DNA from 4 places in the Salinicola sp. JS01 genome. Region 4 is predicted to be linked to each of the others. Evidence: predicted binding sites of a transcription regulator. Region 4 holds the regulator's gene; each other region holds the start of a gene.
The links. The regulator PhoB, encoded in region 4, activates phosphate uptake and scavenging genes when phosphate is short. The targets are predictions, from matches to a motif close to TGTCATANNNNTGTCANA.
Positions count from the first base shown of each region.

Region 1: the regulator PhoB is predicted to act here: its motif matches at 3,877-3,894, upstream of glpT (glycerol-3-phosphate transporter).
Region 2: the regulator PhoB is predicted to act here: its motif matches at 4,628-4,645, upstream of ugpB (sn-glycerol-3-phosphate ABC transporter substrate-binding protein UgpB).
Region 3: the regulator PhoB is predicted to act here: its motif matches at 5,429-5,446, upstream of QO259_RS16245 (phosphatase PAP2 family protein).

Region 1 covers NZ_CP127244.1:2,678,420-2,686,248, reverse strand. The annotation lists gene QO259_RS12300 (hypothetical protein) at 72-275, opposite strand; gene QO259_RS12295 (hypothetical protein) at 272-1,000, opposite strand; gene QO259_RS12290 (DNA-binding protein) at 997-1,203, opposite strand; gene QO259_RS12285 (hypothetical protein) at 1,327-1,623, shown strand; gene QO259_RS12280 (hypothetical protein) at 1,763-2,314, shown strand; gene QO259_RS12275 (DUF2971 domain-containing protein) at 2,346-3,263, shown strand; gene glpT (glycerol-3-phosphate transporter) at 3,999-5,321, shown strand; gene QO259_RS12265 (DUF6482 family protein) at 5,538-5,849, shown strand; gene QO259_RS12260 (hypothetical protein) at 6,957-7,373, opposite strand; gene QO259_RS12255 (Crp/Fnr family transcriptional regulator) at 7,590-7,829, shown strand, end outside.
Region 2 covers NZ_CP127244.1:3,681,255-3,689,083, reverse strand. The annotation lists gene QO259_RS16720 (dipeptide ABC transporter ATP-binding protein) at 1-47, shown strand, start outside; gene QO259_RS16715 (ABC transporter ATP-binding protein) at 69-1,229, opposite strand; gene ugpE (sn-glycerol-3-phosphate ABC transporter permease UgpE) at 1,255-2,100, opposite strand; gene ugpA (sn-glycerol-3-phosphate ABC transporter permease UgpA) at 2,100-2,975, opposite strand; gene ugpB (sn-glycerol-3-phosphate ABC transporter substrate-binding protein UgpB) at 3,249-4,550, opposite strand; gene sbmA (peptide antibiotic transporter SbmA) at 4,700-5,926, opposite strand; gene QO259_RS16690 (GntR family transcriptional regulator) at 6,117-6,467, opposite strand; gene QO259_RS16685 (GntR family transcriptional regulator) at 6,464-6,853, opposite strand; gene QO259_RS16680 (amidohydrolase family protein) at 7,037-7,829, shown strand, end outside.
Region 3 covers NZ_CP127244.1:3,578,570-3,586,398, forward strand. The annotation lists gene QO259_RS16215 ((2,3-dihydroxybenzoyl)adenylate synthase) at 1-711, shown strand, start outside; gene QO259_RS16220 (thioesterase II family protein) at 708-1,466, shown strand; gene QO259_RS16225 (isochorismate lyase) at 1,463-1,786, shown strand; gene QO259_RS16230 (isochorismate synthase) at 1,783-3,198, shown strand; gene QO259_RS16235 (HAD family hydrolase) at 3,378-3,989, shown strand; gene QO259_RS16240 (N-acetylmuramoyl-L-alanine amidase) at 4,144-5,286, shown strand; gene QO259_RS16245 (phosphatase PAP2 family protein) at 5,493-6,143, shown strand; gene QO259_RS16250 (HlyD family secretion protein) at 6,224-7,237, opposite strand; gene QO259_RS16255 (MFS transporter) at 7,304-7,829, opposite strand, start outside.
Region 4 covers NZ_CP127244.1:4,003,247-4,011,075, forward strand. The annotation lists gene QO259_RS18300 (glutamine synthetase family protein) at 1-1,292, opposite strand, end outside; gene QO259_RS18305 (amino acid permease) at 1,329-2,843, opposite strand; gene ubiA (4-hydroxybenzoate octaprenyltransferase) at 3,108-4,001, shown strand; gene phoB (phosphate regulon transcriptional regulator PhoB) at 4,200-4,889, shown strand; gene phoR (phosphate regulon sensor histidine kinase PhoR) at 4,898-6,247, shown strand; gene QO259_RS18325 (methyl-accepting chemotaxis protein) at 6,606-7,829, shown strand, end outside.

The sequences.
Region 1 (7,829 bases), 1.3 Mb from region 4:
GGGGGCGCGGTGCCGGCCTGGGACGCCGTGCGACCGATGGGCGACGGGTGACGGGCAGGCAGCAACATGACTTAAGCCCCGGCGTCCGGGCGGGCCGGGGTGGTGCCTTCCAACGGCGAGCGGTCGCCGCTTTCGAGCAGGGAGAGGCCGTATTGCATGAGCCGTTCGCCCAGGGCGGAAGGGGTCAGGCGGTTGGTGCCAGCCTGGACGAGAAACCGGGAGTGGTCGCTCTGATCCAGGAACACACGAACGGGCTGTTTCTTGGTCGTGGTCATTGGGTGTTCCTCGTGGTGGGGACTGCGTGGCGATGACCGGGCACGAGAGGCACCACGGTCGGGGGAATAAAAAGCGCCCAGGTACCGCCAGGGGCAGGCGACGGGGGGAGCGAGCCACCGGTGACCTGGGCGAAGGGGAACGCGGTATTGGCGGGGCGTGGGTCGGCCCCGGCCTGGATGTCAGCGGCAGTGACGCGGCGATAGCTGCCGTCGGTGTAGTGCAAGAGGTTGAAGGTCAACGCCGGGTAGACGTTGAAGACGCGCTTGGTGGGACGCGGAGCGGGCACGGGCTCAGGCGATGCGCATTCAGGAGTGAACGCGAGATCGCGTGAGCCGTTGCCCTGGCTGGGGTCATTCCAGGTGCGCTGGTCGATCAGCACGCGGGCCAAGGTGCGCTGAAAATCGGTGTCGGCCAGCACACGCTGATAGAAGGTGCTGGCGCAGGGCGAATTGACGGTGGTCCGAGCGCGAGACCTCAGTTGCCGGTAAGCCAGACGTAGAGCAAGCCGAGACACAAGACGTAGGGCAGCGGATCGATCAGCGACGGGGACATAGCCGCGAGCCTCGCGAAGACGAGTAGGAAGCCAGAACGCGCGATGGAAATAGACAAAGGCGGCGCCGGTAGCGTCCTGCCCGATATAGCCCGCGTATAGGCCATCCAGGTAAAAGCCGGTGCCCTCAGAGGGGGCGTCGGCGACGAGGTGGGCGAACGTGACCTGGATCATGACCAGTCCTCCGCCTGGAGGCATTCGGCGTTGAGCAGCGCCACATTGACCATGCGACGGCGGCCGATCTTGAACAGCGGCAGATTGCCCAATTGGAGCTGGCCCTTAATGACGTCATGGGAAAGGCCGGAAAGCTCGGAGAATCGCTCAATGGTCATGACGGGCACGGTGGCCGGGACCTGGGGCGCGTTGTTCTTTTCCATGGCGGTATCAGCTCGTTTTGGCTCGCTGTGGTATGTTCATGCAGGTGTGGCGAGGTCGCGCGACACCTAGCGGTGCCCTCACTAATGGGTACCTATGTAATCAGTATACTAAGAAGTTAGGACATGTCTAGTGAGCTGGCAAGAAGAATGCGAGAAATTCGCGAGGTCGAGACGACTGGCCGCCATGAATTCTCGCAACTCATTGGTGTAGCGAAGAAAACTGTAGAGAGCATCGAGCAGACAGGCCGAGCCCCGAAGGGCGAAATGCTGGAGGCAATCTGTGTCCAGTGGCCGAAATACGCCCTATGGCTTATGACAGGGCAGGTAGACGAAGCAGCAGGGCAGATAAGCCCGGAGATTGAGAGAGCGCGCCAGACGCTCAAGAAGACAGGCACGGATACCGAGTCGCGAGACGGGTAACGGCGCGCTGGTACCGGGGAACAGGGAATCAGTGATGGGCGGGCGGAAGGAGAGAGCGCGTTAGACGCTCAAGGTGGCCAAGGATCTACGATTGGATTTGAACATGAGGTGATAATCTAAGATAAAAAAGGGGCGTGAAATGTGGGCGGATCTCATTCTGAGAGGAATGATTGGAGTAGTGCTGCTGTTATCTTTCAACGACAGCGTGAATATGTTGTCTGAAAGACCTCCTGCCCCTTCCGACGATGAAATTCGTCTTTATGGTTTGAAGAATATAATAGAGCGCAATAGAGAGCGCATCAATAGCTTTGCCCTGGACCCCATTCGAGTTTATAGGCACCAAAGTAGAAGTCAGTTGTTTATAGATCTGAGTGCTTGGAATGAACAGCAGAAATACAGTGCCGGAAAATATAATTTCGGTGGAAGCAAAAGCATGGTTAGTTATTCAAAGTCCGTGAAAGTTTATTTTGACTGCAAAAGCAGGCAAGATGCGTATTGCTATGCGGTTGATGTGAATAATTATGCTGGGCAATACGTCTCGGATGCTAAAAGCGGGATCTGCTCGAATGAAATGTTAGATGAGATACGTAGCATAGGGGTTGATAGCGTTGCATTTTATATCTCAGGGATAAAAAAGCCAATAGCGACATGCACCAATGGTTTTTGGCTGATAGACTCTAGAGATGGCTAGTATCTAGGCGACTGTTTGATTTGGATTTTAAATGTTATACAAGTATTGTGATTTTAGCAAGAAAACAAAGGATGGCAAGGTTGTTTGTTTTTCGCTGAAAAATTTGGCGGAGGGCAGTTTTTATCTTAGAAGTATCTGGGGCATGAATGACCCCTTTGAAAACAAGCTGTTACTTGAAGTGCCCGAAGTAAACAGCTTTAGAGAGCTGAAAAATTACAGAAGAGATGCTTTAGGGCTCATAGATAGGTTAATAAATCTGCGGCGCGTGAATGAACAAGATTACAGCAAGCTTAGAAGTTTTAGGAAAGAGGTTAATAGGTGTGGATTAGAGAACTATAAGGATGTTTTTGCCAAGTTCGAGAACCATGCTATAACAGGGATTGGATTCCTCTCTAGGGGGATAAATATAACCTGCTTCTCAGAACGGCACGACATTCCAATGATGTGGTCTCATTATGCTGATGGTATGAGAGGTTTTTGCGTTGGCTATAAGCGTGCAGATACTAGAAATTCAATCAAGGTTAAATATGTCGAATCACCCAATAAGATTAGTATGCTTGAAGCTTTACCGTTTAGCGAATTGCATGTGAGAAGACTCCAGGAAAATGTAATTAAATACAAAAGCATCGACTGGGCGTATGAGAGAGAGCATCGTGTATATAGCTTGGGTCACAAGCTACCTTTTGATGCCAGTGAGATAAAATGCGTGTTCGTTGGTTTTAAAGCAAGTGTGGAAGATGTTGAAGCTTTAAGGCTGGCTTTGAGGGAAGGTGGTTTAAGTCCCGAAATATATCTATGCTTGTTGGAAGATTGGAGCTACAAGGTGAGCACAAAAAGGCTATCTTTTAGTGAGATAATCGGTTTCTTGAAATATCAAAAGGAAAGGCTGGCCCAAGAAAACGTTACAATAGAAGAAAAGAGGTCGGAAATTTTAAATAGAAGGGGTTAGTGCTTGATTTGCAAGGCAGCCCTGAAGAGCCCTTGATCGGTGTGTTTTGATTTTTAATTTTCTTATGATGTCTGGGTTATACGGAGTGGTTGATGGGTGATTGTTGGTTAAATGGATTTTTAGTCTTAAGATGGCCAAAGTGGGCTATGGGTTTTAAGGCGTGAGTCCGTCACGCAAATTATGTTTAGCAACAATGTGAAGCACGAGAAGGTGTTTCGAGCTCATAGTCCACATTATGTCCATCGCTACTGTCCAGAACGAGCATTAGCCGGCCCATCTGCATCGCTAAGCGCTTGAGTTCGAGGGAAACCAGCCAGAACAAGCCGGAATCCCTCGCGTTCAAAATCCGTCATTGGAAACCGCATGCCTACGCCGGATTTGATCATCGCTGACCTTATTGGCGTGAGGACGACTCTGGGCGTCTTACCTCCGCTGCCGGATGTTCATTTCTGTACATTGATCGCAAGCGTGTTCTCAAACCACGCCCCGCACCTGCCCGTCGGCGACACCAACGCCACGCCTCCCACTCGTACCCCACATAACCCTGCAAGCCAGATTTTTCGTGCTTACGGCTGGTCTCACGGGCGCCATTAGACTAAAGCCTAGCAGCTTATATGACAGAAATATGACAGTTTGCGCGTCCGTTCGCTTTCGAAAGTGAACATCGTGCTCGCCTGCCTGTCGGCGAGTCGGCCGGTGGGGTATCGGCACTCATTCCGTGTTCACGAGGTAATCATGCTAGGCATCTTCAAGGCGGGTGGCGCGGCGGCGCGGCTGCCCGAGGCGCGTATCGATCCGGTCTATCGGCGGCTGCGCTGGCAGATCTTCGCCGGGATCTTCTTCGGCTACGCGGGCTACTATCTGGTGCGCAAGAACTTCACCCTGGCGATTCCGCATCTGGTGGAGCAGGGCTACTCGCGTGGTGACCTGGGCGTGGCGCTGGCCGGTGTCTCGGTGGCCTACGGTATCTCGAAGTTTCTGATGGGCGCGGTCTCCGACCGCTCCAACCCGCGCATCTTCCTGCCGACCGGGCTGCTGCTCTCGGCGCTGATCATGTTCCTGTTCGGCTTTACCGACTGGGCCACTTCCAGCGTGGCGATCATGTTCGTGCTGCTGTTCCTCAACGGTTGGGTGCAGGGCATGGGCTGGCCGCCCTGTGGCCGTACCATGGTGCACTGGTGGTCGCAGAAGGAGCGCGGGCGCATCGTCTCGACCTGGAACATCGCCCATAACGTCGGCGGTGGGCTGATCGGGCCGCTCTTCATTCTAGGCATGGCCTGGTACAACGACTGGCATTCGGCATTCTACGTGCCCGCCGCGGTGGCGGTGGGCGTGGCGGTGTTCGCCTTCCTGACCATGCGCGACACGCCCCAGACCTGCGGGCTGCCGCCGATCGAGGCGTACAAGAACGACTACCCGGAGGGCTACGACGACTCCCACGAGAAGGAGTTCTCCACCCGCGAGATATTCGTCGAGCACGTGCTCAAGAACCGGCTGCTGTGGTACATCGCGCTGGCCAACGTCTTCGTCTACCTGCTGCGCTACGGCGTGCTCGACTGGGCGCCCACCTATCTGCAGGAGGTGAAGGGCTTCACCGTCGATAAATCCTCCTGGGCCTACTTCCTCTACGAGTGGGCGGGCATCCCCGGCACGCTGCTGTGCGGCTGGCTTTCCGATCGGTTGTTCAAGGGCAACCGCGCGGCGACCGGGATCACCTTCATGGTGTTGGTGACGCTGTTCACCGCGCTCTACTGGCTGACACCGCCGGGACACGCCATGCTCGACATGTTCAGCCTGATCGCCATCGGTTTTCTGATCTATGGCCCGGTGATGCTGATCGGTCTGCATGCGCTCGAGCTGGTGCCCAAGAAGGCCGCCGGCACCGCCGCGGGATTCACCGGCCTGTTCGGCTATCTGGGTGGCTCGGTCGCCGCCAGTGCGCTGGTGGGCTACACCGTGGATGCCTACGGCTGGGATGGCGGCTTTGCGCTGCTGATCGGCGCCTGTGTGCTGGCCATCGTGCTACTGGCGATGACGTCGCGCCATGCCGCGCGCTGATCACCCTCTAAGTCCTTGACGACCGAGCCCTCGACTAGCGAGACCTAGACCACCAGCGCCCCGATTGCCTCGCAGTCGGGGCGCTGGCGTCTCTGGCGAACCGATAGCCGCTTCAGAAGCACTAAGCTGTACAGAATAAAATATCTGTACAAGACTTGTGCCATTAAGCGGCGCGGACATTGGCCGCGCTCTGGCTGCAACGCCTGGGAGGCGACGATGACATTTCAGGAACTGGTAACACTCGCCCGGCAGGGCGGTATCGAGGAGCTTCATGTCGAAAAGCTCGAGGGCGATCTCTTCCTCTATCGAGCGGTGACTTCGGCGGGCAGCGAGGTGATTCAGAACGAATCGGGTGGGGTGCTGCGGCCCGCCTCGCTGCAGGATGCGCGCAAGCGGCTGCGCCATGCCGGGGGTTTCGATGGCGTGCCTCTGTATCTGGTCCAGCAGTCGCCGTACGACGAGATGATCGGTCTGGAAGGCGAGCAGGAGGCGCACAAGGCCCCTATGTCGCTGCATACCGGTACCTGAGGGCAAGAGGCGCCGGGGCACGCGATGATGGTCGGGTGCGTGCCTGGCCATTCGAACGTTTTGCCGACGCAAAAAAGCCCGAGGCGTTGGCGTCGGGCGGAAAGATCGCTCAGAGAAGCGACCATGAACGCGGTGGGGGCGGGCCGTTCTTGCTGCTCGCCATGGGATCGTGATGGCTGAATCATGCGCCAAGATGGCGCGTTTTGCACTATTTAGCGCATTCTAATGTTGAATGTTTTTTTCTTCCTCCGCGATAGGGTAGGCGTATCGACCCGGTGTCGTGTGAGCCACCCCCCAATAATCGTGGGGCAAGACGCAAAGCAGGGTGATAGGTAGAGGCGCTGAAATGGAGTAATGAAAAGCCCGCGGCGCGCTGATCTCCCTGATGGGGGAGGGCGGCCGCGGGCGGTATGGCGTTATGAACCGCTTCGAGTGCGCTTGTCTGCGCACTTCCGTTCATGGTCGTCTGTGTCTGTCATGAATCGAACGCAGACCGGCTCACGTGCGCTGATCGGGGTGCGATTCACAACGGCAGTCTACGCCGGTTTTTCACGCTGCAGCACGGGAAAATTGTAACTAGCCGTTGATTATTAATTATAATTAGCTTCAGGGCGGAAAAGCGCTCAGCTTTCTTGTTCGAACCCGCGGTGGCGCCAGCGCCTGCAAACGAACCTCGACTGTTCAGCGCCATCCGCGACACTATTTGTCTCCTCCCTTTGTCCCCCCGCTTTGTCTCCCCCGCTCGGTAGCGGGTCGCTCAGGGGTTGCGGGGTCTCCCTTGCGGCCCGATCGGTGTCTCCAGCGCTAGCTTGATCGCTTTGTCGCGATCGTAGCCCCGGTCGACCAGGGTTTTGACTCGGCTTTTCAGGGTGCCCAGTGGCATGCCCGCTTGGGCGGCCAGGCTTGCCAGGCTCCCCGGTTGACGCCGGCTGCGTTTGCGTTCGGGGAGGCTCGCCAGTTCGTGTTTCGTCAAGCGCACGACGTATTCCTTGTCACAGCCATGAAAAAATCGCTAACTTTCGTTAGCAATCTCATCGTTCTATCGGCAGTGCCCGGGATTTCTTCATCGCCGCGCTCGGCCGGTCGAGCGCGGGTGTCCGTCGTATCTCAGGCGTTGGACGTGGCGGCCAGGCAATCGGCAAGGCCGGCGGCGTCCAGGGTTTGGCGGCAGGTGTCCCGAGCGGCTTCCGGCAGGGTGAACTCGCACAGCTCGGGATGCAGTGCCCAGAGCAGGTCCTGTTCGATCATCGAGCGGGCATTGTGTGGGTGGAGATGGAGTTTCTCCATGGCCACCAGCCTGGCGGCATCCAGCCCCTCCAGTGGGCACCAGGGCGTGGCGCGGGATTCGCGGATCGACGCCGCGTAAGAGGTGAGCAGAAAGAATCCGAAGGCTTCGCGCAGGGCTTCCTGATAAGCCGGTTCCTGCGTGTTCGTTTCCGAGCGGGCGAGGCCATGCTTGGAGAGGGCACCATGCAGTGCGGTTTGCCACAATGCTTGGTAATCGAAATCTGCGCGCTCTTTCATGGGGTAACGTCCTGTTGTCGATGAAGAGGGGCTTGGTTGTTTATCGGCAGAGCGCTTGTGGGCCTGATCCCCGGGGGCCATTTCGCTTGCCGATCTAACCGGTGTTATATAACTCGCTCTCCTAACATGCTGTCATGCCTGAAAAATTTCAAAAGGCACGGAAGCATGGGTCAGCAGGAAGGCTGTCTATCTCAGCATTTCAAACATTATGGTAGCTTGTCCGCGAGCGAGTGCCGCCGGCTCGATGGACTGGAGGGTCCGGCGCTGGCGCTGACCAAGGGGCAGGTGTTCTGGCGCGAGGGCGATGCCGCCCGGGAGTTCGGCACGCTGAGCCGGGGCTGGGCTTACTCCTTTCGCGATCTGGAGGATGGCACCCGACATATCCTCGAGGTGTTCATGCCGGGCGATGTGATCGGACTGCGCGAGTTCCCGTTCAAGCAGCGGTTGTCGAGTGTG
Region 2 (7,829 bases), 320 kb from region 4:
TGGCCTGTATCCACGTCGAGACCCGGGGTGCGCAGGCGGCGTCCTGATCTCGGTGGAGCGATGCGGTCTCACGCGATGCTCGATGTCGCCGTCAATGTCTCGGCGACAAGACGCGCCCGCCCTGCCAGACGCCGTTCTTCGGCGTCGAACAGGTGCAGCGGGCCGTCGACGCCGAGGCGGATCTCGCTGCCCTCACGCAGCGCCGCGGCCTCCAGCGTGGCCAGCGGCAGCCGCGCGGTGAGCGGGGCGTCGAGCCCCGGCAGGCGGCAGTAGGCCAGCGCATCCACCCCCAGGCGCTCGATCATCTCCAGGGTGACCGCGAACTCGCCCTGCGGGTCGAGGCGCAGATGCTCCGGGCGTACGCCCAGGGTAGCGGCACGTGCGGGCGCCTTGGCCTCCGCGTTCGCTGAGGGGGCTTCCGCGGGCTCTGTTCCAAGGGCATCTGTTTCGAGGATCAGGCCGCCGGGCAGCCGTGCGCAGCCTTCACTGTGGCTTACCGGCAGCAGGTTCATCGCCGGCGAGCCGATGAAGCGCGCCACGAAGCAGCTGGCGGGCGTCTCGAACAGGCTCATCGGGGTGCCGATCTGCTCGATGCGGCCGTCGCGCATGACGACCAGACGGTCGGCCAGGGTCATCGCCTCGACCTGGTCGTGGGTGACATAGAGCATGCTCGCGCCCAGGCGCTGCTGCAGGCGCCGAATCTCCAGGCGCATCTGCACGCGCAGCGCGGCGTCGAGATTGGAGAGCGGCTCGTCGAACAGGAACACGCGCGGCTCGCGCACGATCGCCCGGCCCATCGCCACTCGCTGGCGCTGGCCGCCGGAGAGCTGGCGCGGGCGGCGTTCGAGCAGCGCCTCGATCCCCAGCAGGGCCGCGGCCTCGCGCACCCGGCGGGTGATCTCCTCGCGCGGGCGCTTCTGCAGCTTGAGCGCATAGGCCATGTTGTCGAACACGCTCATGTGCGGGTAGAGAGCGTAGTTCTGGAATACCATCGCCACCCCGCGCTGGGCCGGCTCCAGGCGGTTGGCGAGCCGCCCGCCGATCTCCAGCTCGCCATCGCTGATCGTCTCGAGCCCCGCCACCATGCGCAGGAAGGTCGACTTTCCGCAGCCCGAGGGGCCCACGACGACCATCAGCTCGCCGGGTTCCAGGGTCAGATCGATACCGTCGACGGCGCGTTGGCCGCCCTTGTAGGTCTTGCCGAGCTGGCGGCAGGTCAGCGTGGCCATGGGATGAGTCTTTTGGCGTTGAGGGTCACTTTTCGGCATCGGTCAGCCCACGCACGAAGAAGCGCTGCATGGCGACGATCACCACCACCGGCGGCAGCACCGTGAGCAGCGTCATCGCGGTGGCCAGTTGCCAGGGCGGCAGGGTGTCGGTGGACTGCACCAGATTCTTCAGACTGATCACGGCGGTGGCGTGATCCGGCGAGTTGGCCGCCAGTAGCGGCCACAGGTACTGGTTCCAGCCGTAGATGAACATGATCACGAACAGCGCCGCGAGATTGGTCCGCGACAGCGGCAGCACGAAATCCTTGAGAAAGCGCAGCGGCCCGGCGCCATCCAGCCGCGCCGCCTCGAACAGCTCCGAGGGCAGGCTCAGAAAGCACTGGCGCAGCAGAAAGGTGGCGGTGGCCGAGGCGATCAGCGGCAGGATCATCCCGGCGTAGGTATCGATCAGCCCGAAGCGCGCCACCACGCCGTAGGTCGGCACGATGCGCACCTCCACCGGCAGCATCAGGGTGACGAAGATCAGCCAGAAGCAGAGCGTGCGGCAGGGAAAGCGGAAGAACACGATGGCGTAGGCGGCCAGCAGCGAGATCGCGATCTTGCCCAGGGCGATACCCAGCGCCATCACCAGCGAGTTGCCGAGCAGGCGCAGGGCGCTGACGCCGAGCCCGGGCATCGGCTGCGACAGTAGCTGCCAGTAGTTGGCCAGCCCCTGGTCGCCGAACCACAGCGGGGCGATGCCGTTCTGCAGGTCGGCGGCACTGTGGGTGGAGGCGGTGAGCGCGAGCCACAGCGGTAGCCCGAAGATCACCACGCCGGTGATCAGCAGCAGATGGGTGAGGCCGTCGAGGCCGGGGCGACGATAGCGCATCAGTAGGCGACCTTGCGTTCGAGATAGCGGAACTGGATGAAGGTGAGCACTCCGACCAGCACCATCAGCAGCACCGACTGGGCGCTGGAACCGCCCAGGTCGCGGCCCACGAAGCCATCCTCGTAGAGCTTGTAGACCAGGGTGCGGGTGGCGCCGCCGGGGCCACCCAGGGTGGTGTTGTCGATGGTGGCGAAGGTCTCGAACAGCACGTAGACGCTGTTCATCACCAGCAGGAAGAAGGCGGTCGGCGACAGCAGCGGCAGGGTGATGCCGAAGAAGCGCCGGAACGGTCCGGCGCCGTCGATGGCGGCGGCCTCGAGCAGCGAGGCGGGGATCATCTGCAGCCCGGCGAGAAAGAACACGAAGTTGTAGCTCATCTGCTGCCAGATCGAGGCGATCACCACCAGCGCCAGCGCCTGGCCGGGGTCGAGCTGGGCATCCCAGTGCACGCCGAAGACGGCCAGGGCGTGGGTCAGCACGCCGAGCACCGGGTCGAACATGAACAGCCACAAAAGCCCCGCCACCGCCGGCGCCACCGCATAGGGCCAGGTGAGCAGCACGCGGTAGAGCTTGGCGCCGTGGAGCACGCGGTCGGCGAGGACCGCCAGCAGCAGTGCCAGGCCCATGGCGCCCGCCGCCACCAGCAGGCTGAACAGCGCGGTGACGCCGAAGGCGTGCCAGTAGCCCGGAGAGGAGAGCACATGCTGAAAGTTGGCGAGCCCGACGAAGCGCTCACCGAGGCCGAAGGCATCCTGTACGTAGAACGCCTGACGCACCGACTCGGCGGCGGGCCAGAAGAAGAAGATGGCAACCACCGCGAGCTGGGGCGCCAGCAGCAGCCAGGGAGTGACGGAGTGACGTTCGAAAGTGGTCATCTTGATCGGCACAGCGGGCGGCTTGCGCCGCCCGCTTTCGGGGACTCGACAGCAGAGAAGGGCATCTTAGGGAACCACTGCATAAATGCCTGCGCGAGCGAATCGCTGCGTTGCGTGGTACTCGAACACTCGCCTAACCCCATGTTATGTCTCGTGTTCTGTGTTCCATGCGCCTTGCGCTTCATCTCGCTCGTCGATTTATTCAGTGCTTCCTTAGGCGCTTAGGGTTTGGACACAAGATCAGCGCGCGCAGATCGTTTTCGTACGCAGCCCCTAGTTCGAGACGCTGCGCTCGAATTGCTCGAGCTCCGCATTGCCGCGCTTGGCAGCCTCGGTCAGCGCCTGGGCGGCGGGCTCGCTGCCGTTGAACGCTTTCTCCAGCTGTTCGGCGATGATGTTACGGATCTGCGGCATGTTGCCCAGACGCAGGCCGCGGCCGTTGTCATCCGGCGTGCCCCGGGTCAGCTGGTCGATCGCCACGCTGGCGCCCGGCGTCTTGATGTAGAAGCCCTCATCTTTCAACTGCTGATAGGCGGCAGTGGTGATCGGCACATAGCCGGTGAAGCTGGCCCAGTCGGCCTGTACCGCCGGCGAGGAGAGGAAGTTGAGGAACTCGGCCACGCCTTTGTAGACCTTGTCCGACTGGCCCTGCATGACCCACAGCGAGGCGCCGCCGATGATCGAGTTGCGGGGCTGGCTCACCGCTTCGGCGTCATAGGGCAGCGGGGCGATGCCGAAGGTGAACTTGCCCTTGGCGGCTTCCTGAATACCCGCACGCGAGGCGGAGGAGGTAGTCAGCATGGCGCAGCGGCCCGACTGGAAGCGCTTGGTGCCGTTGTCGGCACGGCCGCCATACTCGAAGGCGTGGCTCTTCTGCCACTCGGCCAGATCCTGGATATGCCCCACCGTGGCCGGCTGCTTGTCGAACACCAGGCGGGCATCGGTGCCATTGAAACCGTTGGCCTGGGTGGCGAAGGGCACATCGTTGATTGCGCTGAAGTTCTCCAGCTGGGTCCAGCTCGGCCAGGCGGTGGTCAGGCCGCATTCGGCGGCGCCGCTCTCGACCAGCTTGTGAGCGTCCTTGCCGACCTCGGCCCAGGTCTTGGGCGGCGTCTCGATGCCGGCCTTGGCGAAGGCGTCCTTGTTGTAATAGAGCACCGGGGTGGAGGAGTTGAACGGCATCGACAGCATGTGGCCGTCGCGCGAGGTGTAGTAGCTCTTCACCGCCGGCAGGAAGGCGTCGGGATCGAACGCCGTGCCGGTGTCCTGCATCAGCTGGTAGACCGGGTAGATCGCGCCCTTGGCGTTCATCATCGTCGCCGTGCCGACCTCGAACACTTGGGTGATCGCCGGTGCCTGACCGGCGCGGAAGGCGGCGATGGTTGCGGTCAGGTTATCGCTGTAGCTGCCCTTGTAGACGGGCTTGACCACATAGTCGCTCTGGGAGGCGTTGACCTTTTCGCCGAGTACGCCCTCCATGGCGTGCCACCAGGTGATGGTGGTGGCCGCCTGGGCCGAGGTGGAGAGAGAGAGCGCGGTGACAGCGACGAATGGCAGTAGAGAGGTGAGGCGCACGATGACATCTCCTGACAGGGCGTTACAGGGTGTGGTGCGTACCCTAGGACGACACGATGTCAGGAGCGTGGCATTCGGATGTCACTTGAATGACAGCGCTTTGACCAAGCGATGACGGCAGGGCGCTGCGCACGCCCTGGCGTCATTACTTAGGTTGGGGACTCGATAGCCTCCGGCGTGCGTTCGATCACCCGCTCGAAGGTGCGCAGGCGTTTGACGATCGAGAGCAGCTCGATGATGGTCGACCAGGCGTTGACCAGATACTGGAAGGAGTCGCGCACCTGGCCGAAGACGTTGAGGATCTGCTGTAGCAGGCCCAGGGTCAGCTTGCCGGCGACGATCGAGGGCGCCAGCACGATGAAGGCGAAGACCACGTCGGCCTGCAGGTAGAAGATGCGCGCGATATTGAAGTAGGCGTAGTGCCAGTAGAGCCGGAAGTAGTTGCGCCGCACCGCCTGGAAAAGCTCCGCTACCGTGGCCGGGCGGGCGCGCTCGGCGGCGTCCTCGCCGTAGACCAGCTCCTTGCGGTAGGCCGCCTCCACGCGCTGGTTGCGAAACTCCAGACCCGGCAGCTTGACCCCCGCCAGCGCCAGGAACAGGGTGCCGAACAGCGACCAGGCGACCGCCGACCACACCAGCGCGTTGGAGACGTGCCCGACCAGCGGCAGTTCGGTGATGTGCTGGGACATCGTCACCAGCAGCGGCAGGAAGGCGATCAGCGTCAGCACCGACTTGAGCAGACTCACCCCCAGCCCCTCCAGCGTGGTGGAGAAACGCATGGTGTCCTCCTGCACGCGCTGGGCGGCCCCCTCGACATGGCGCAGGCGCGGCCAGTGGTGCATGTAGTAGTCGTTCATCGCCCAGCGCCAGCGGAAGATGTAGTGGCTGACGAAGAACAGGTTGAACACCCCCACCGTGACCGCGACGAAGGCGATACCGGCGAAGGCGAGCATTTCACGGTAGAGATCCGCCGTGCTCACCGCGCCGTCACCGCCCAGCGCCCGCTGCACCATGTCCCAGAACGGCCCGTACCAGGCATTGACCGCGACGCTGGTCTGGACCGAGAAGTAGGTCAGAAAGACGATCAGCGCGCTGCCGAGAATCGACCAGCGCTGCCAGCGGTGCGAGCTCAAGCGGAACCAGGCGGCGGCGAAGAGCGCCGTGCACAGGGCGTAGTAGAGGTAGAACCAGAGAAAAGACGGCGCCCAGAAGCGCGAGACGTCGATCGGCAGCTCGGCGCCGGGGGCGAGCGGGGGCAGGCCGATGACGGCACCCCAGGCGTTGGCGGTGGTGTCCCACAGCCCCAGGCACAGCAGGGACCAAACGAGTGCGCTGAGCGAGAGCAGCGCGGGTCGAGGAAAGAAGGATCGAAACACGGTGACATCCTGAGCGGCGAAGATCGGGCCCGGGATCGCGGCCCCTTTCCATCGACCCTGCTCTACGCGTTACGTTCCCTTACACCGGTATGCTTCTGGTGCGAGGCACCGTACGAAACGTCGGCACACGGCGGTCGTTTGCGTACAGCGCCTCGGCGTTTGCGGCGACACGCGCCAGCGAAAACGCGTCTCAGGTGATGTCGACCTGGTAGCGGAAAGTCTCGGCATTGCCCAGCGTGCGGCGAAATTCCAGCGGGGTGCCGTCGTAACCCAGCGCCAGGCGTTCGATGTTCACCACCGGTGCGCCCTGGGCGATCTCCAGCGCCTTGGCGGTAGGGGCATCGGCCGTCTCCACGGTGAGCGTCTCACGCGCCGAGGCCACCAACTGACCGCACTGGCTCTCATAGAAGGGGTAGAGCAGGTTCTCGAATGCTTCCGGGTCCACCGACATCAGCCCGGCGAAGCGCGCCGCCGGCAGCCAGATCTCCTCCCGCGAGACGTTGCTGCCGCCGATCTGGCGCAACCGTTCGAGCTTGATCACCTCGCTGCCCGGGGGAGCTCCAGGGCGAGGGCCACGCTTTCCGAGGCCTGGGTACGCGTTCGGCTCAGAATCCGGCTGGTGGGCACCTGACGCTCGCCGAGCGCATCCACCTGACGGAAGAAGCGAAACAGGGAGCCCTGGAAGTTGGGGCGCCGGATGAAGGTGCCGCGCCCCTGACTGCGCTCCATCAGGCCGTCCTGGACCAGGGTGTCCACGGCCTTGCGCAGGGTGCCCACTGCGACGCCGTACTGCTTGGTCAGCTCCGCTTCGGTGGGGATGGCGATGCCGGGGGCCCACTCCCCGGAGGCGATGCGCGAGAGCATATCGTCGCGCAGGCGTTGATAGAGCGGCAGACGTTCGTCGGTCTGCAGGCTCGACGTTCTCATCACGATAGGTTCCCTGCCTGTTATTGATTTCAATGTATCACCTTTAGTCGTAGGTAAAGAAAACTGCGACTAAAAGCGTGTATGCTGCCGATTGCTCTATTCATATAGATGAATAGATGAGTCGAAGCGGTCAGGCTATGGCCGATTGCACAGGCTTATATCATGTGATTCAAGGATTCTATGATGCATTCTACTGCTAAAGTCGTAACGGGCGTGGATACCCACGCTCACATCTTCCAGCGCGATCTGCCGCTGGTGGAGGGTCGGCGCTACAGCCCGGACTACGACGCCAAGGTGGAAACGTATCTGGCACATCTGGACCGCTGTGGCCTCTCTCACGGGGTGCTGGTGCAGCCGAGCTTCCTCGGTACCGACAACGACTATCTAGTGGCGGCGCTGCGCCGCTATCCCGAGCGGCTGCGCGGCACCGCCGTGGTCGAACCGACGATCTCTGCGGCGGCACTGGATGCGCTCGACGCCGCCGGGGTGGTCAGCGTGCGTCTCAATCTGATCGGCAAGACGCTCGACGACTACGCCGCGGCGCCGTGGCAGCGCTTCTTCACCGAGCTGGCGCGACGCCGCTGGTCGGTGGAGATCCAGCGTGGAATGGAAGATCTCGATGACGTGGTGGCGCCGATCCTGGGCGCCGGCTGCGACGTGGTGATCGACCACTTCGGCCTGCCGGGCGGCGAGATCGATCCGGTGAATCCGGCGCATCGCGCACTGCTGTCACGGCTGGCGCACCAGCCGCTGTGGGTCAAGCTCTCGGCCACCTACCGCAGCCGGTCGAGCCTGGATCAGGCGAGCCGCTCGATCGAGCGGCTGCGCGACGCCTACGGCCATAGCGAGAACCTGCTGTGGGGCAGCGACTGGCCGCACACCCGCTTCGAGGCGGACACCGACTACGACGCCCAGTTCGCGCTGCTGGAAAAGCTGCTGCCCGACCCGCAAGAGCGCCGCCAGGTGCTGGTCGACA
Region 3 (7,829 bases), 420 kb from region 4:
CTGCTCCAGGTCGGCGGCTCGAAGCTTGGCAGCAACGCGGCGCGGCGCGTCACCCCGCTGCTCGGCTGTCAGTTGCAGCAGGTGCTGGGGATGGCCGAGGGGCTGATCTGCTACACCCGCCTGGACGATCCGCCGGAGCGTGTCCTGCATACCCAGGGTCGCCCTCTGTCACCGGACGACGAGGTGCGGGTGGTCAACGCCGAAGGCCGCGAGGTCGGCCCCGGCGAGGTTGGCGAACTGCAGGTGCGCGGCCCCTACACCATCCGCGGCTACTACCGTCTGCCCGAGCACAACGCCATCACCTTCAGCGAAGACGGCTTCTACCGCACGGGCGACCGAGTCAGCCGTGACGTCGACGGCTATCTGGTGGTGGAGGGCCGTGACAAGGATCAGATCAACCGTGGCGGAGAGAAGATCGCAGCGGAGGAAGTGGAGAACCTGCTGATCGCCCATCCCCAGGTACACGATGCCGCCGTGGTGGCGATGCCAGACAGCCTCCTCGGCGAGCGCACTTGTGCCTTCGTCATCCCACGTCAGCCGGCACCTTCGACGCTGAAACTGAAGCAGTACCTGAACGGCTGCGGCCTGGCGGCATTCAAGGTGCCGGATCGCATCGAACTGATTTCGGCGTTCCCGCATACCGGCATCGGCAAGATCAGCAAGAAGGATCTGCGCGAGCACCTGCGCCGCGAGTTGGAGGAACGCTCATGAGCCCCCACTGGATCCGCCCCTGGCGCCTGACGCCGATGCCGCGCCTGCGCCTGGCCTGCTTTCCCCACGCCGGCGGCAGTGCCAGCTTCTTTCGCCACTGGAGCGACCACCTACCCGCCGATATCGACCTGATCGCCCTGCAGTACCCAGGTCGCGAAGAGCGTTTCAACCAAACACCGGCAACCCGTTTGGCCGATCTGGCCGACGGCGCCGCCGACGCGCTGCGCGAATTCGCCGACACTCCGCTGGTGCTGTTCGGCCACAGCCTCGGCGCGGCGCTGGCCTATGAGACGGCACTGCGCCTGGAAAGCGCTGGCGTAGCACTACGCCACCTGTTCGTCTCCGCCCACCCGGCACCACATCGACAACGCGGCGGAGCACTGCACAGGGGTGACGAAGCCGCGCTGCTGGCAGATATCCAGCGCCAGGGCGGTGCCAGCGAGTTGCTCGAAGATGCCAAACTGCGCGCGCTATTCCTGCCGATCCTGCGCGCCGACTACCAGGTGATCGAAACCTACCAGCGCGTGCCCCCCATTGCCTTGGACTGCTCACTCGACGTGCTCCTCGGCGAGCGTGACGAGGAGGTCAGCCGCGCCGAGGCGCACGCCTGGGAAGATGCCAGCCGGCAACCGGTGGCGCTGCGGCGTTTCCCCGGCGGCCACTTCTATCTGACCGAAATGCGCGACGCGGTGATCGAGCATCTGCTGCATCGCCTCGCTCATCCTTCCCACCGTTCCCGGGAGATTGCCCGATGAAAACCCCAGATCCGATGAAAATCCCAGAAGCGTGCTCCAGCCTGGCGGATATCCGCGATGCCATCGATCGAATCGACCATGAGATCATCGAGGCACTCGGCCGGCGCATGGACTATGTCAAGGCCGCCTCGCGCTTCAAGGAGAGCGAATCGGCGATACCAGCGCCCGAGCGCGTCGCGGCGATGCTCCCGCAACGCGCCGCCTGGGCGCGGGAGCATGGTCTCGATGCTGACTTCATCGAGAACCTGTTCGTTCAGGTCATCCACTGGTACATCGATCAGCAAATCGACTACTGGCGCCAGACCCGAGGTCGCGCATGAACCGGGCAGCGCTGCCGAGCCGGTATCTGGCGCGCCTGCATGACACCCTCGCACGTGCCATCGAGCAGGCGGAAAAGCTGGCGCATCCGGTGCTGGCGGCGATCTCGTTCGACATCGATCCGATCGATCCGCTCCAGGTCTTGGGTGCCTGGGAAGACCAGCGAACGCCCTACCTGTATTGGGAACAGCACGAGCTGACGTTCTTTGCCTGGGGCTGTGCCCTGGAATTGAACGGCCACGATGAGAAACGCTTCACTCAGGTCGAGGAGAACTGGCGTCTGCTCCGTGCCGATGCTGTCGTCGCCGGCCCGCTGGCGCCACGCCTTTGCGGCGGCTTCCGCTTCGATACGTACGGCCAGCGCGAAGCGCACTGGCAGGCCTTTGCCGATGCCAGCCTAATGCTCGCCAACGTCACGGTGATACGCCAGAACCAGCAGCATCATGTGCTCTGCCAGCATCTGGCCAAGCCCGGCGAGGACGCTCTCGCCCTGGCCACTGACTATGACGCCGCACTGCGGCATCTATGTCGACCCGCCAAGCCTCGGGCACTACCGCCACGCAGCGAGCGGCAGGAGAGCCACTCGACACTGACGCGTCGACAGTGGGAGGGCAAGGTGGCGGAAGCCGTGCAGAACATTCGCCAGGGATGCTTTGGCAAGGTCGTTCTGGCGCGCACCCAGACTCAGGCACTTGGCGACGTCGCCCCCTGGCAGATCATCGAGCAGCTGCGTCTGCGCCACGACGATGCCCAGCTATTCGCCTGCCGCCGCGGTGACGCCTGTTTCATAGGCGCCTCGCCGGAGCGCCTGGTCAAGGTCGACGCTGGCGAGGTGATCACACATGCCCTGGCCGGAACCATCAGCCGTAGCGGCGACGCCCAGGAAGATACTCGGCTCGGCCAGTCCCTGCTCGACAGTGCCAAGGACAGACACGAGCATCGACTGGTGGTGGAGGCGATTCGCGCAGCACTGGCGCCACTCAGCGAAGCGCTTGAGATCCCCGCTGTACCCAACCTGAAACGTTTGGCACGCATTCAGCATCTCGATACCCCCATCCGCGCCCGCCTCCTCGAGGGCTACGGGATCCTGGACCTGCTAGAGGCGCTACATCCGACCCCAGCGGTGGGAGGCTACCCGCGCATCGCGGCGCTGGGCTGCATACGCCAGCTCGAGGGTATGGATCGCGGATGGTACGCAGCACCTCTCGGTTGGCTCGATGGAGAGGGCAACGGCGATTTCCTGGTGGCGCTGCGCTCGGCCTTGCTCGTTCGCGGACAGGCATACCTGTTTGCAGGTTGCGGTCTGGTGGACGACTCGGAGCCATCCCATGAATATCACGAGACATGCCTGAAGCTGAGCGCCATGCAGGAGGCACTCACCGCAGCCATCGGACAGAGAGAGGCATTGTCCTAGTGAGACGCCGGCCATAGCGCAGTCGCGCCCCCTTGGCGCCACTAGCAGCAGGAAGCCCGCCCCACCTCCCAAGAAACGGCATCGATCATGGGTATCCAACGTCGGCTAGATACATCATCACGTCGCATAGCCTCATCGATCATGGCAGGATGCCAGGCATATCCCGCGAGGAGCGCCCCATGACGTCCCACCCCCTGCAACACCGCCACCACTGGGTCTTCGACATGGACGGCACGCTCACCGTCGGCGTGCACGACTTCCCGGCGATCCGGCGCGAGCTGGAAATCCCAGCGGAGGCGGATCTGCTCCACCACCTGGAGACGCTGCCCGCGGCCGAGCGCGATGCCAAGCACGCCTGGCTGCTGGAGCACGAGCGTGCGCTGGCACTCGCGGCCACCGCGGCGAGTGGCGCGGTCGAGCTGATTCTGACCCTGGCCCAGCGCGGCTGCCGGCTGGGCATACTGACACGCAACGCCAAGGAGCTGGCGCACATCACGCTGGAGGCGATCGGCCTGGCGGACTGCTTCGCCCACGCTGACGTGCTCGGCCGCGACGAAGCACCGCCCAAGCCTCACCCCGGCGGGCTGCAGCACTTCGCCAGCCGCTGGGCGCGGGCGCCGGATGAGCTGGTGATGGTCGGCGACAGCCCCATGGACATGGCCTGCGGCCGCGCTGCGGGCACGACCACGGTGCTCGTCAACGTCCCCGATAACCCCTGCCCCGAAGCGGTGGACTGGCACTTTCCGGACTGCCATGCGCTGCTATCAAAAGTGACACCGGCTGACCGTTAGGCAATCACGGCGCGTCACAGCCCGCGAGATATCTTCCGCCGAGGGATCGTTTACGCCCGGCGTCGGTCATAGTCATGCCGATCTCTGGCCATAAACATTATGTTATAACGTCCGTTTCGTTATCCATCGTCACCCATTTTCACGAGTCACCGTCATGGATAGAAGACGCTTCATCACCACGCTTCTGGCCACCTGTCTCCTGCCCAGCACCCGGGCGCTGGCCGCCAACCCGCTCACCCCCTTCACCCTGCAGGAAGACGACGACAGTGCCAGCTTCGTCATCGAGCTCGAGGGCAGCCACGAACACAAGGTGTTCACCCTGGATAACCCGCCGCGGGTGGTCATCGATCTGCCACAGGTGTCGCGCATTGCACCGTCGAAGGCCCCGCGCCAGCACGCCGGCATCGTCAAGGACGTGCGCACCGGGCGTCACGGCGACGGCATTCGTATCGTACTCGACCTGAAACGGCTCAAGCAGCCCAGGACCCAGGTGCGCCAGCTGGATGCCCACCGTGCCCAGCTGATCGTCAGCATCAACGATCCCGATCCGCTGATGGCGGCGGTCACCGCCGAGGCCGAGTCCCACCGCCAGCCGCGCAAGGCGATCATCGAGATCGATGCCGGCCACGGCGGCAAGGACCCCGGCTGCGTCAGCGCCGACGACCACTACGAGAAGTATGTCGCCCTGGGCGTGGCCGACGCACTCAAGACGCGGCTCCACGCGGACCCACGCTTCGAGCCGTCGCTGACCCGAGACAGCGACATCTTCATTCCGCTGCATCAGCGCGTGCTGATGGCCCGCGACCACCACGCCGACCTGTTCATCTCGATCCATGCCGATGCCGCGCCCACCCCGTCGGCGTCGGGGGCCTCGGTCTATATCCTCTCCGAGCACGGCGCCAGTTCGGCGATGGCACGCTGGCTGGCGGAGAGCCAGAACGCCGCCGACCGCTACGACTCGACCCGCGACAGCAACATCTATTCGGACGACCCCGACGTGCAGTCAGTGCTGATCGACCTGTCGATGCGCGGGACCGACGTCGCCAGCCAGAAACTGGCCAAGACCACGCTCGGCCATCTCGGCGAGGTGACCCACCTGCATCAGCACCGGGTCAATAAGGCGGCATTCGCGGTGCTCAAGTCGCCGGATATCCCCTCGATGCTGGTGGAGACCGGGTTCATGTCCAACCGCGCCGACTGCAAGCGCCTGCTGGTCAAGTCGCACCAGCAGGCGCTGGCCGAGGCACTGCACCAGAGCGTGGCCGACTTCTTCGAGGCCAACCCGTTGCCGGCGTGAAGCGCTCGCCACGCCTGGCGCTGCCAGCACCACCCGGCCACACCGTCAGCGACGGCGTGGCCGCCCTAAGCTCTTGTTAAGCGAGCCGGCGTAGAACACAGACGGTCACCCCGTTGCCAGACGCCGACAGCGCCAGGCGGCGGCTGACAAAAAGATGACCGTTTCGTTACCAATCCCTGCGCACCGCCCGCCGTCGCGGCGCTAGCATGGCGATCTGGTTTTTCCCGCACGCCGCTCGAGGACGCCCCCGTACCGCCATCATGGAAGCGCTCAACCTTCGCCTGTTCGACTGGCTCAACGCCCCCGCCCACGCCTCGCGGCTGACCCTGGATCTCGCCTACGCGCTGGCCATCTACGCCATCTACCTGGTGCCGCTGTTGATGATCGTCGGCTGGCTGCAGCGCGACCCGGCCCGCCAGCGCCTGGCGCTGCGCGGCCTGGTGGCCTGCGTCGCTGCGCTCGGCGTCAACAGCGTGATCGGGCTTACGTGGAGCCATCCGCGCCCGTTCATGCTGCCGGTGGGGCACACTTACCTGAGCCACGCCGCCGACAGCTCCTTCCCCAGCGACCACATGACGGTGATCACCGCCGCCGCGGTGACCCTGCTGCTGTCGCGGGAGCTGCGCCCGCTGGGGGTGATCTTCGCCGCCATCGGCCTGGGCATCGCCTGGTCGCGGGTCTATCTGGGGGTGCACTTCCCCCTGGACATGCTGGGGGCGCTGCTCATCTCCGGCTCGGTGGCCCTGCTCGCCGCGCGCTGCGAGGCCTACTACATGCCCGCGCTGCACCGGCTGGCCCGAGGCATTCACCGGCGGCTGCTGGCGCCGCTGATCGCCCGCGGCTGGCTGCCGCGCTAGCGGTGTGAGTCGAACGCCGAGATCCGGCCGGTGCTGGTCTGAATCTAGGCGCTGATGTGAATCTAGGCGCTGGTCTGAACCTAGGTACTGGTGTGGATCGTCGTCTCGACAGACAGGCCGACCGCGAGCCGATCGAGCCCGGGTTGATCGGGATCGAGCGTGATGCGAACAGGCAGTCGTTGGACGATCTTGGTGAAGTTGCCCGACACGTCGTTGCTCGACACGGGTGAAAAGGTCGTGCCGGTTGCCGGGGCCAGACTCTTCACGTGACCATGCAGATCGAGGTCCGGATAGGCGTCTACGGAGAGGCTCACTGGCTGTCCTGGCTTCACATGAGTGATGTCGACTTCGCGATAGTAGGCGGTGACGTAGATGGCGTGGACCGGCACGATAGCCAACTGCGCTGCGCCCGCCTCGGCCCAGGCCCCTACCCGAGCGGACTGCGCAGCGACGATCCCGTCGATGGGAGCCTCGATTCGCGTGTGCGACAGGTCCAATTTCGCTTGCCGACGTTGCGCCTTGGCCTGCGCCAACGCCGCCTCGGCGCCTTTCCGCTGTGCTTGGAGCACCTCGGTCTGCTGGCGCACACTCTCCAGCGTCGCCTGGTCCGCCTGTCGCTGCGCCTCCCGCGCGCGTGCATTGACACTGGCCTGCTGCGCATTCTGCTCCGACACATTGCCGTTGTGGCGCAGGCGATCGTAGCGCTCGGCGTCGGCCCGCGCGTAGTCGGCGTTGGCATCGTCCTGGCGTACGGTTGCCTCGGCGTGACGAATCTGCGCCGGCTGCTGGGCGAGCTGCGCTTCGATCTCCGCCAGATTGGCCTCGGCAGCCGCTACCATGCCCTCGGCACGCTCGACCGCCACCTGATAGTCACGGGGGTCAATGTCGAGCAGCGGGTCGCCTCGCCCGACGCGATCGTGGTCCTCGATGTGTACCTTGACCAGGTCTCCCGATACACGCGGCGAGATCACCGTATAGTCGGCATCGAACTTGGCGTCATTGGTCCAGACATCGGCGTCACCCCCAAAGTCGCCGTAAGCCAGGCTCGCAGCGACAACGACCGCGGCCACGACGGTCGTCAAGGCGATGATCAAGGGTTTACGCGAGTGTGTCTGGGAGTGCTCTGGGGAAGTCGGCTTCATGGCGATCGCTAGGGTTGCCTACAGGGGTTTGGGTCGGTGAAAGCGAGGGGCGTAAGTGCGCTTCGGTAGCAGGCAGAACGGCACCATGATCAGCGCCATCACCGCCAAGGCACGCCAGATATCGGCATACGCCAGAACCTCGGCATGACGTGAAACCTGCTCGTGGAGGTGACTCAGCGCTTCGCTCGAGTGCTGGCTCGGTGCCCACTGTAAGGCCTCGGCGTCGTGCCCCGAGAGCGCCGCCGCCTGTGCCAACGAGAAGCGCATGGCTCCGATCCGATCGAGCAGCGCGTGCGCGTGGTGGTCAGCGGCCACCACCAGCCAATGGCCCAGAATACCGCCGGCGATCGGACTCGCCAGCGCGCGGGCGGTGTTGATCGTGGCCGATCCGAACGGACCCTCCATGGGATCGACCACCGCCGTCGCCGTCATCAATAGCCCCACCACGACCATCGACTGGCCGCAGGCGAAAATCACCTGAGAGAGATAGAACTGCTCGCGTGCCCATGCGACGCCGACGTCACCGTTCATCCAACTCGCCCAG
Region 4 (7,829 bases):
TGCTCGACGAAGGCGTCGCCGAACAGCTCGCGGGCGGCATCCGAGCCGCGCAGGCGGCTGGCGGCATCCCACAGCGTGCGCGGCAACGCCAGCGACGCCGGGTGTTCGAGTTCGTAGGCATTGCCGGTGACCGGCGCCTCCGGCTCGAGCCCCTGCTCGATGCCGTAGAGCCCGGAACCGATCGCGGCAGCCAGGGCCAGATAGGGGTTGGCGTCGGCGCTGCCGAGGCGATACTCGACCCGCTGGGACGTCTGTGAGCCGGGGATCACGCGCAGCGCACAGGTGCGGTTCTCGACCCCCCAGGTGGCATCGGTGGGCGCCCAGAAGCCGGGAACCAGCCGGGTATAGCTGTTGATCGTCGGCGCAAGCATCGCCAGCAGCTCCGGCATCAAACGCTGCTGGCCGGCGACGAAGTGGCGCTGGAGCTGGCTCATGCCATGGGGCGCGTCGGCATCGAAGAAAGCCGAACGGTCGCCGTCGCGATGGCGCAGCGAGAGATGGATATGCCCGCTCTGACCGGGATAGTCCGGCGACCACTTGGCCATGAAGGTCGCCATCAGCCCGCGCCGCTGCGCCCACACCTTGGTGAAGGTCTTGAACAAGGCCCCCTTGTCGCCGGCGTTCAGGGCATCGTCGACGCCGATCGCCGCCTCGAGCACGCCGGGGCCGGTCTCGGTGTGCAGCCCCTCGATGGGGAAGTCCATGGTCTCCGCCAGTGCCAGCAGGTCGTGGTAGAGCTCGCCATGCACCGAGCTGCGCAGCATCGAGTAGCCCATCATGTCCGGCGTCAGCGGCTTGAGGTCACGATAGCCCTTCTCGCGAATCGACTCCGGGGTCTCCTGGAACAGGAAGAACTCGTACTCCAGCGAGCCGAAGACAGCGAACCCCAGCGCCTCGGCACGGGCGATCACGCGCCTGAGCAGCCCGCGCGGGCAGAGCTGGCCGGCATCGCCCTCGAACTCGGCCAAAAACAGCAGCATGTCGCCCTCGAACGGCACCTCGCGGCAGCTCTCGGGGACGATCCGCAGCGGCGCATCCGGATAGCCGGTATGCCAGCCGGTGAAGGCGACGTTGTCGTAGAGCTCGTCCTTGCTGTCCCAGCCCAGCACCACGTCGCAGAAGGCAAACCCCTTCTCCAGCGCGGCGAAGAACTTGTCGCGCTGCATGTACTTGCCGCGCATCACGCCGTCGATGTCGAACATGCCGACCTTGACGTGGCTCAGCCCGCGCGCCTCGACGAGTTCGCGCGCCTGGGCGGCGGTGCGCACGCTTCTGGCTTGGTGATCACTCATGGCCTTTCCTCACTCACAGTGTCAGGGAGATCGGGATCACACCGCGCGGCCGTCGTCGCCCGCCTCGGCCTGCTCGCCTCGCTGCATGGCGAACTCCTCCTCCGGTGACAGGATCAGACGATGCCGCCCGACGCAGGCGAAGTAGCCGATACCCACCGCCAGCCACAGGGCGACGCCGATCACGCCGATCCGATAGGTGCTGTCGCTGAGCTGGAAGTAGATCGTCATCAGCGCGATGACGAGGGTCGCCACGGCGCCGGGAATCCCGAAGGGGCTGCGGTAGGGGCGCTCGATATGGGCGTGATGGCGACGCAACAGAATGAAGGAGAGCGCCTGGGCGATGTAGGAGCACATGGCGCCGAAGACCGCCATGTTGAGCAGCGTGCCCCCGATCACCGCCGAACCCTCCTGGGTGCCGAGGCCGAAGAAGCAGATCAGCATGATGGTCATGCCCACCAGCGCGCCGCCGATCATCGCCACGTACGGCGTCTTGCGCGTACCGTGGGTCACCGAGAGGAAGGTAGGAAAGTAGCCGGCGCGGGAGAGCGAGTAGATCTGGCGACCCTGGGCAAAAATGATGGTATGGAAACTGGCGATCAGCCCGACCAGCGCCAGCAGCGCGAGGAATTTGGCGGTGCCGGCGCCGAAGATCGCCTGGAAACCATCCAGCAACGGCTCACCGGACTGGCTCAGGGCGTAGCTACCAACGCCTACCACCGCGGGGTTGAGCACCAGGATCAGGGTCGCGGAGACGATCAGGGTGGTGATGCCGAGCAGGATGCCGCGCGGCATGTCACGCCGCGGGTCGACCGACTCCTCGGCGGCCAGCGGCAACTGCTCGATGGCCAGGAACAGCCACACCGCGAACGGCATCGCCGCTAGCGCCCCACCGATACCCATCGGCAGCAGCGGTCCGTGGCCGCCTTCGAGCTCACCGCCGCCGGGGGCGATGTTCAGCGCCCAGGTCGAGAAGTCGAGATGGGTGACGGCGCTGAACCAGAACACCACCAGCACCGCCAGCGCCAGCAGGGTCACCGCCAGCGTCACCCTGAACGACAGCTCGACCCCGACGATGTTGAGGCCGACGAACAGCAGATAGCCCAGCAGCCACCACAGCGGCTGGAACGCCGCCGGCGTCTCGAAGATGCTGCCCAGATAAGAGCCGATGAAGAACACGATCACCGCCGGCGTGAGCACGTACTCGACGTTCTCGCACAGGCCGGTGACGAAACCGCCCCAGGGCCCCATGGATGAGCGCGCGAAGGAGTAGGCCGCACCGGTGTGCGGCAGGGCCGGCGACATCTCGGCGATACAGAAGGTCAGGCCCAGGTACATCACCGCGATGATCGCGGTGGCGATCGCCATGCCGCCCCAGCCGCCCGAGGCGAGCCCCAGGTTCCAGCCCGAGTAGTGGCCCGAGATCACCGCGCCCACACCCAGGGCCCAGAGCGACCAGGGCCCGGCGTGGCGACGCAGGCCGCGCTTGTCGAAATAGCTGGCATCCTGCTGCTGGTAGTGGATGCCGACGGCGGGTTTACCGTGGTTTGTCATTGTTCTACTCCCAAGGATCGAGCCACCCTGTTCCGCGATCCCAGTGCTGCCAGCGTCTATCGACACCCAGGAGCGACGCCGACATCCGCTGACCGCGCCCACCTCGAGTCTGAGCGCGTCAGCGTGACAAAAGCAATATCTATCGCTACGCCCCGTACGCTATCGCTGCGCCAACTGCCACGCCTATCGCCGCGCCTCGCTGCCGGCGGGGTTGTGGTGTAAGGTCCAGCCAGTCGCGTCCCGCTCGCCGTTCTGGAGAATTCGATGTCCGCCGCCGACCCCACGCCACGCCCCCGCGGCCTGGCGCGAATCCCCGACTTCCTGCGCCTGACCCGGCTCGACAAGCCGATCGGCACCTGGCTGCTGATGTGGCCCACGCTGTGGGCGCTGTGGCTCGCCGCCGACGGCCTGCCGGACCGCGCCAACCTGATCATCTTCGTGCTCGGCGTTTATCTGATGCGCGCCGCCGGCTGCGTGGTCAACGACTACGCCGACCGCAAGATCGACGGCCACGTCAAGCGCACCAAGGAGCGCCCGCTGGCCACCGGACGCATCCGCGAACACGAGGCCAAGACCCTGTTCGCGGTGCTGGTGGCGGCGGCCTTCGTGCTGGTCTGCTTCACCAATCTGCCCACGGTGCTGCTCTCCTTCGTCGGCGTGGCGCTGGCCGCGCTCTATCCGTTCATGAAGCGCTACACCCACCTGCCCCAGGTGGTGCTGGGGCTGGCGTTCTCGTGGAGCATCCCGATGGCGTTCATGGCGGTGAGCCGCAGCGTGCCGCTGGAGGCGTGGCTGTTGCTGCTGGCCAACCTGACCTGGACCGTGGCCTATGACACTCAGTACGCCATGGTCGACCGCGACGACGACATCAATATCGGGGTCAAGTCCACCGCGCGCCTGTTCGGCCGCGCCGACAAGCTGATCATCGGTCTGCTGCAACTGGCCACGCTGGGCCTGCTGGCCGGGATCGGGGCACGCCTGGCGCTGGGCGGGTTCTTCTGGCTGGGGCTGGCGGCGATGGCGGCGACCTTCGTCTATCAGCAGTGGCTGATCCGTGGGCGCGAGCGCGGCCCCTGCTTCCAGGCCTTTCTCAACAACTTCTGGTCGGGGCTTTTACTGTTCGCCGGGGTGGTGCTGAGCCTGTGGCCGGTGATATGAGCCGCTGCCCTCATCGATCGCCTCTTCGCGCCCCCAGCGGTCGCCGCCAGGGTCGATGGTCTCGATGCGAGATGTGAGGGATGACATCGATGTCACGTATTTGTCATATTTTCACGCTGTAATCGTCACCGTTCTGTCACGGCCGGAAGGTTGTCCGCTGCACGCGCGCCTCCTCCGGCGGCTCACTCGAGGCCTGTCATGAGCTCCAAGACCGTACTCATCGTTGACGACGAGCCCTCCATCCGCGAAATGATCGCGGTGGCGCTGGAGATGGCCGACTACCGCGTGCTGGAGGCGGACAACGCCCAGAGCGCCCACGCCATGGCGCTGGACCACAAGCCGGACCTGATGCTGCTCGACTGGATGATGCCGGGCACCAGCGGGATCGAGCTGGCGCGCCGCCTCAAGCGCGAGGAGGCCACCGCCGAGATGCCGATCATCCTGCTCACCGCCAAGGGCGAGGAGGACAACAAGGTCCAGGGGCTCGAAGCAGGCGCCGACGACTACATCACCAAGCCGTTCTCGCCGCGCGAGCTGGTAGCCCGGCTCAAGGCCGTGCTGCGCCGGGCCACGCCACCGGGCATCGAGGAGGCGGTCGAGGTCGAGGGGCTCAAGCTCGATCCCGCCAGCCATCGCGTCACCTCCCACGGCAGCGCGCTGGAGATCGGCCCCACCGAGTACCGCCTGCTGCAGTTCTTCATGACCCATCAGGAGCGCGCCTACACGCGTAGCCAGTTGCTCGATCAGGTCTGGGGTGGCAACGTCTACGTCGAGGAGCGCACCGTCGACGTGCATATCCGCCGGCTACGCAAGTCGCTGGGCGAGAAGCACCAGCATCTGATCCAGACGGTGCGCGGCACCGGTTACCGCTTTTCGATCAGGGAGTAAGTCGCAGCGTGCGCTACTGGATCAACGAGCTGTGGCGCCTTGGCTACATGCTGTTCGGGCTCGGCGCGATGGGTACGCTGCTGGGCGAGCTGTTCGGCGCGCTGTTTGCCGGCCTCGGCTGGGGGCTGGCCGCGGGGCTAGGGCTCTACGTCTTCCTGCATCTACGCCACGTGCGCCTGCTCTATGTGTGGCTGCTGCGCCATCCGCGCGAGGCGCCGCCGCCCGGTACCGGCGTCTGGGGCGATCTGTTCGACCGCCTCTACACCTACCAGAAAGCGCAGAGCCAGATGCAGCAACGGCTGCGCGATATCCTGCGGCGCATCCAGGACTCCTGCGAGGCGATGCGCGACAGCGTGGTGATGCTCGATCCGCGCGGCGACCTGGAGTGGTGGAACAGCGCCGCCTCCGACATGCTCGGCCTGCAGCCCGACCACGACCGCGGCCAGCCGATCACCAACCTGCTGCGCGATCCGCGCTTCATCGACTACTTCGAGGCCCGCGACTACCGCGAGCCGCTCATGATCCCCTCGCCGATCGACGCCGCGCACACCCTGCAGTTCCATATCACCCTGTTCGGCGACGACGAGCGCCTGCTGATGGTGCGCGACGTGACCCGGCTGCACCAGCTGGAGATGATGCGCCGCGACTTCGTCGCCAATGTCTCCCACGAGCTGCGCACCCCGCTGACCGTGCTGGCGGGCTATCTGGAGACCTACTCCGACCACGCCGATCAGCTGCCGACCCGCTGGCAGCGCGGTTTCTCGCAGATGCAGGCGCAGACCACGCGGATGCAGAACCTGGTCGAGGATCTGCTGCTGCTGTCACGCCTGGAGATCGACAGCCCCAATGACGACCGCGACGCCATCGATGTGCGCGCCCTGCTCGAGAGCATCGTCGACGACGCCCGCGGGCTGAGCGCGGGGCACCAGCAGATCGCGCTGCAGGTCGACGAGCCTCATCGCCTGCTCGGCAACACCAAGGAGATTCGCAGCGCGGTCTCCAACCTAGTCTTCAACGCCGTGCGCTACACCCCCGAAGGCAGCCGTATCACCCTGCGCTGGAAGCCCTGGCACGATGGCGCCGCGATCGAGGTGGAGGACGACGGCGAGGGCTTCGACCCGGTGCACATCCCGCGCCTGACCGAGCGCTTCTACCGCGTCGACAAGGGGCGCAGCGCCGCCACCGGCGGTACCGGCCTGGGGCTGGCCATCGTCAAGCACGTGCTGCTGCGCCACGATGCTCAGTTGGAGATCGTCAGCCGACCCGGCATGGGCGCCCGCTTCCGCTGCGTCTTCCCCGCCACGCGTCTGATCACAAACGACGAAGGCAACACGCCGGCGATCTCGGCGCAGCCATGAACGCCGCGGGCGGCACTGCGCGGCCCGGCTCTTTCCGCCTTTTCACGCACGGCTGCCCTACGCTAGCTGTCCCCTGGCTCTCGCTGGCCTCTGGCTCTTACTGGTCTCAGCATTAGATCCACTCTCCATCAGCTCACGATTGAGCGGGCCTTTTTCCATCGACCCTTTTTCCATCGACCCTTTCCCATCGCCCCTTTTTATCGCACCGGGTTCGTCGCGCACGCTTCCATGGCAACGGCGCGATGCGCAGCGGATTGTTATCTAAATCTTAAGTAGGTGCTGCCGATAAAGTGAGCGGACTAGTAATACATTCCTCTACATGAATCGGCAGATACCTCGGATAAGGACGGCTTTCGCGATGACGATGCGGCAAAAACTCTGGATCACGGTGGGATTGATGTGGTTCGGCATGCTGGTGCTGGTGGGCTGGATGGCCCTGGAAAAGCGCGACACCCTGATGGCCGAGCGGGTCCAGAGTCTCAAGAGCTTCGTCGCCAGCGCCCAGACGCTGGTACAGCGCTACGCTGATCGCGCCGCCCAGGGTGAGTTCAGCGTCGAAGCGGCGCAGGACTTCGCCCGGCGCAATCTGTCGGCGCTCGATCTCGACGGCAGCTATGTCTACGCCTTCAACGGCAAGATTCACCTCGTCTATCACCCCAAGCGGGCGATCGGCACCGACATGAGCAACTTCCGTGACGACAACGGCGTCTACTTCTATCGCGAGCTGAAAGCGCTGGCCGACTCGCCCGACGACGGCACCCTGGAATACACCTCGACCAACGCCGACGGCGAGGACGTCTCGCGCATCAACTACGTGCGCCATGTCCCCGCCTGGGACTGGTATCTCGCCGCCAACGTCTATGTCAGCGACATCCAGCACGCGTTCTGGATGGGGGTGCTCAAGATGAGTCTGATCGCCGGCACGATCGGCATCGCGATCACCCTGGTGATGGCGTGGATCATCCGCAGCGTGCTGGGTGATCTGGGCGGCGACCCACGCCACGCGCGTAACGCGGTGCAGGGCATCGCCGAGGGCGACCTGACCCGGGCGCTGACGCTCAAGCCCAATGACCGCCATAGCCTGCTGCACGCCATCGAGGGTATGCGCGTGCATCTGGCCGAGGCCCTGGGCGGCGTGCGTCAGGCCTCCACCACCATCACCGTGGGCGTGGGGCAGATTCACAGCGGCAACCAGGACCTGGCGGCACGTACCGACCAGCAGGCCGCCTCGATCGGCGAGACCGCCTCGAGCATGGAGCAGTTGACCCAGACCGTACGTCAGAACGCCGAGAACGCGCGCCAGGCCAATGGCCTCGCCGGCCAGGCGCGCAGCACCGCCAGCGAAGGCGGGGCGATGATGGATCAGGTCGTCTCCACCATGCAAGGCATCACCGACAGCTCGCGCCAGGTGACCGACATCGTCGAGGTGATCGACTCGATCGCCTTCCAGACCAATATCCTCGCCCTCAACGCCTCGGTGGAAGCGGCCCGCGCCGGCGAGCAGGGGCGCGGCTTCGCCGTGGTCGCCAACGAGGTACGCACGCTGGCCAGCCGCAGCGCCGACGCCTCGCGTCAGATCCGC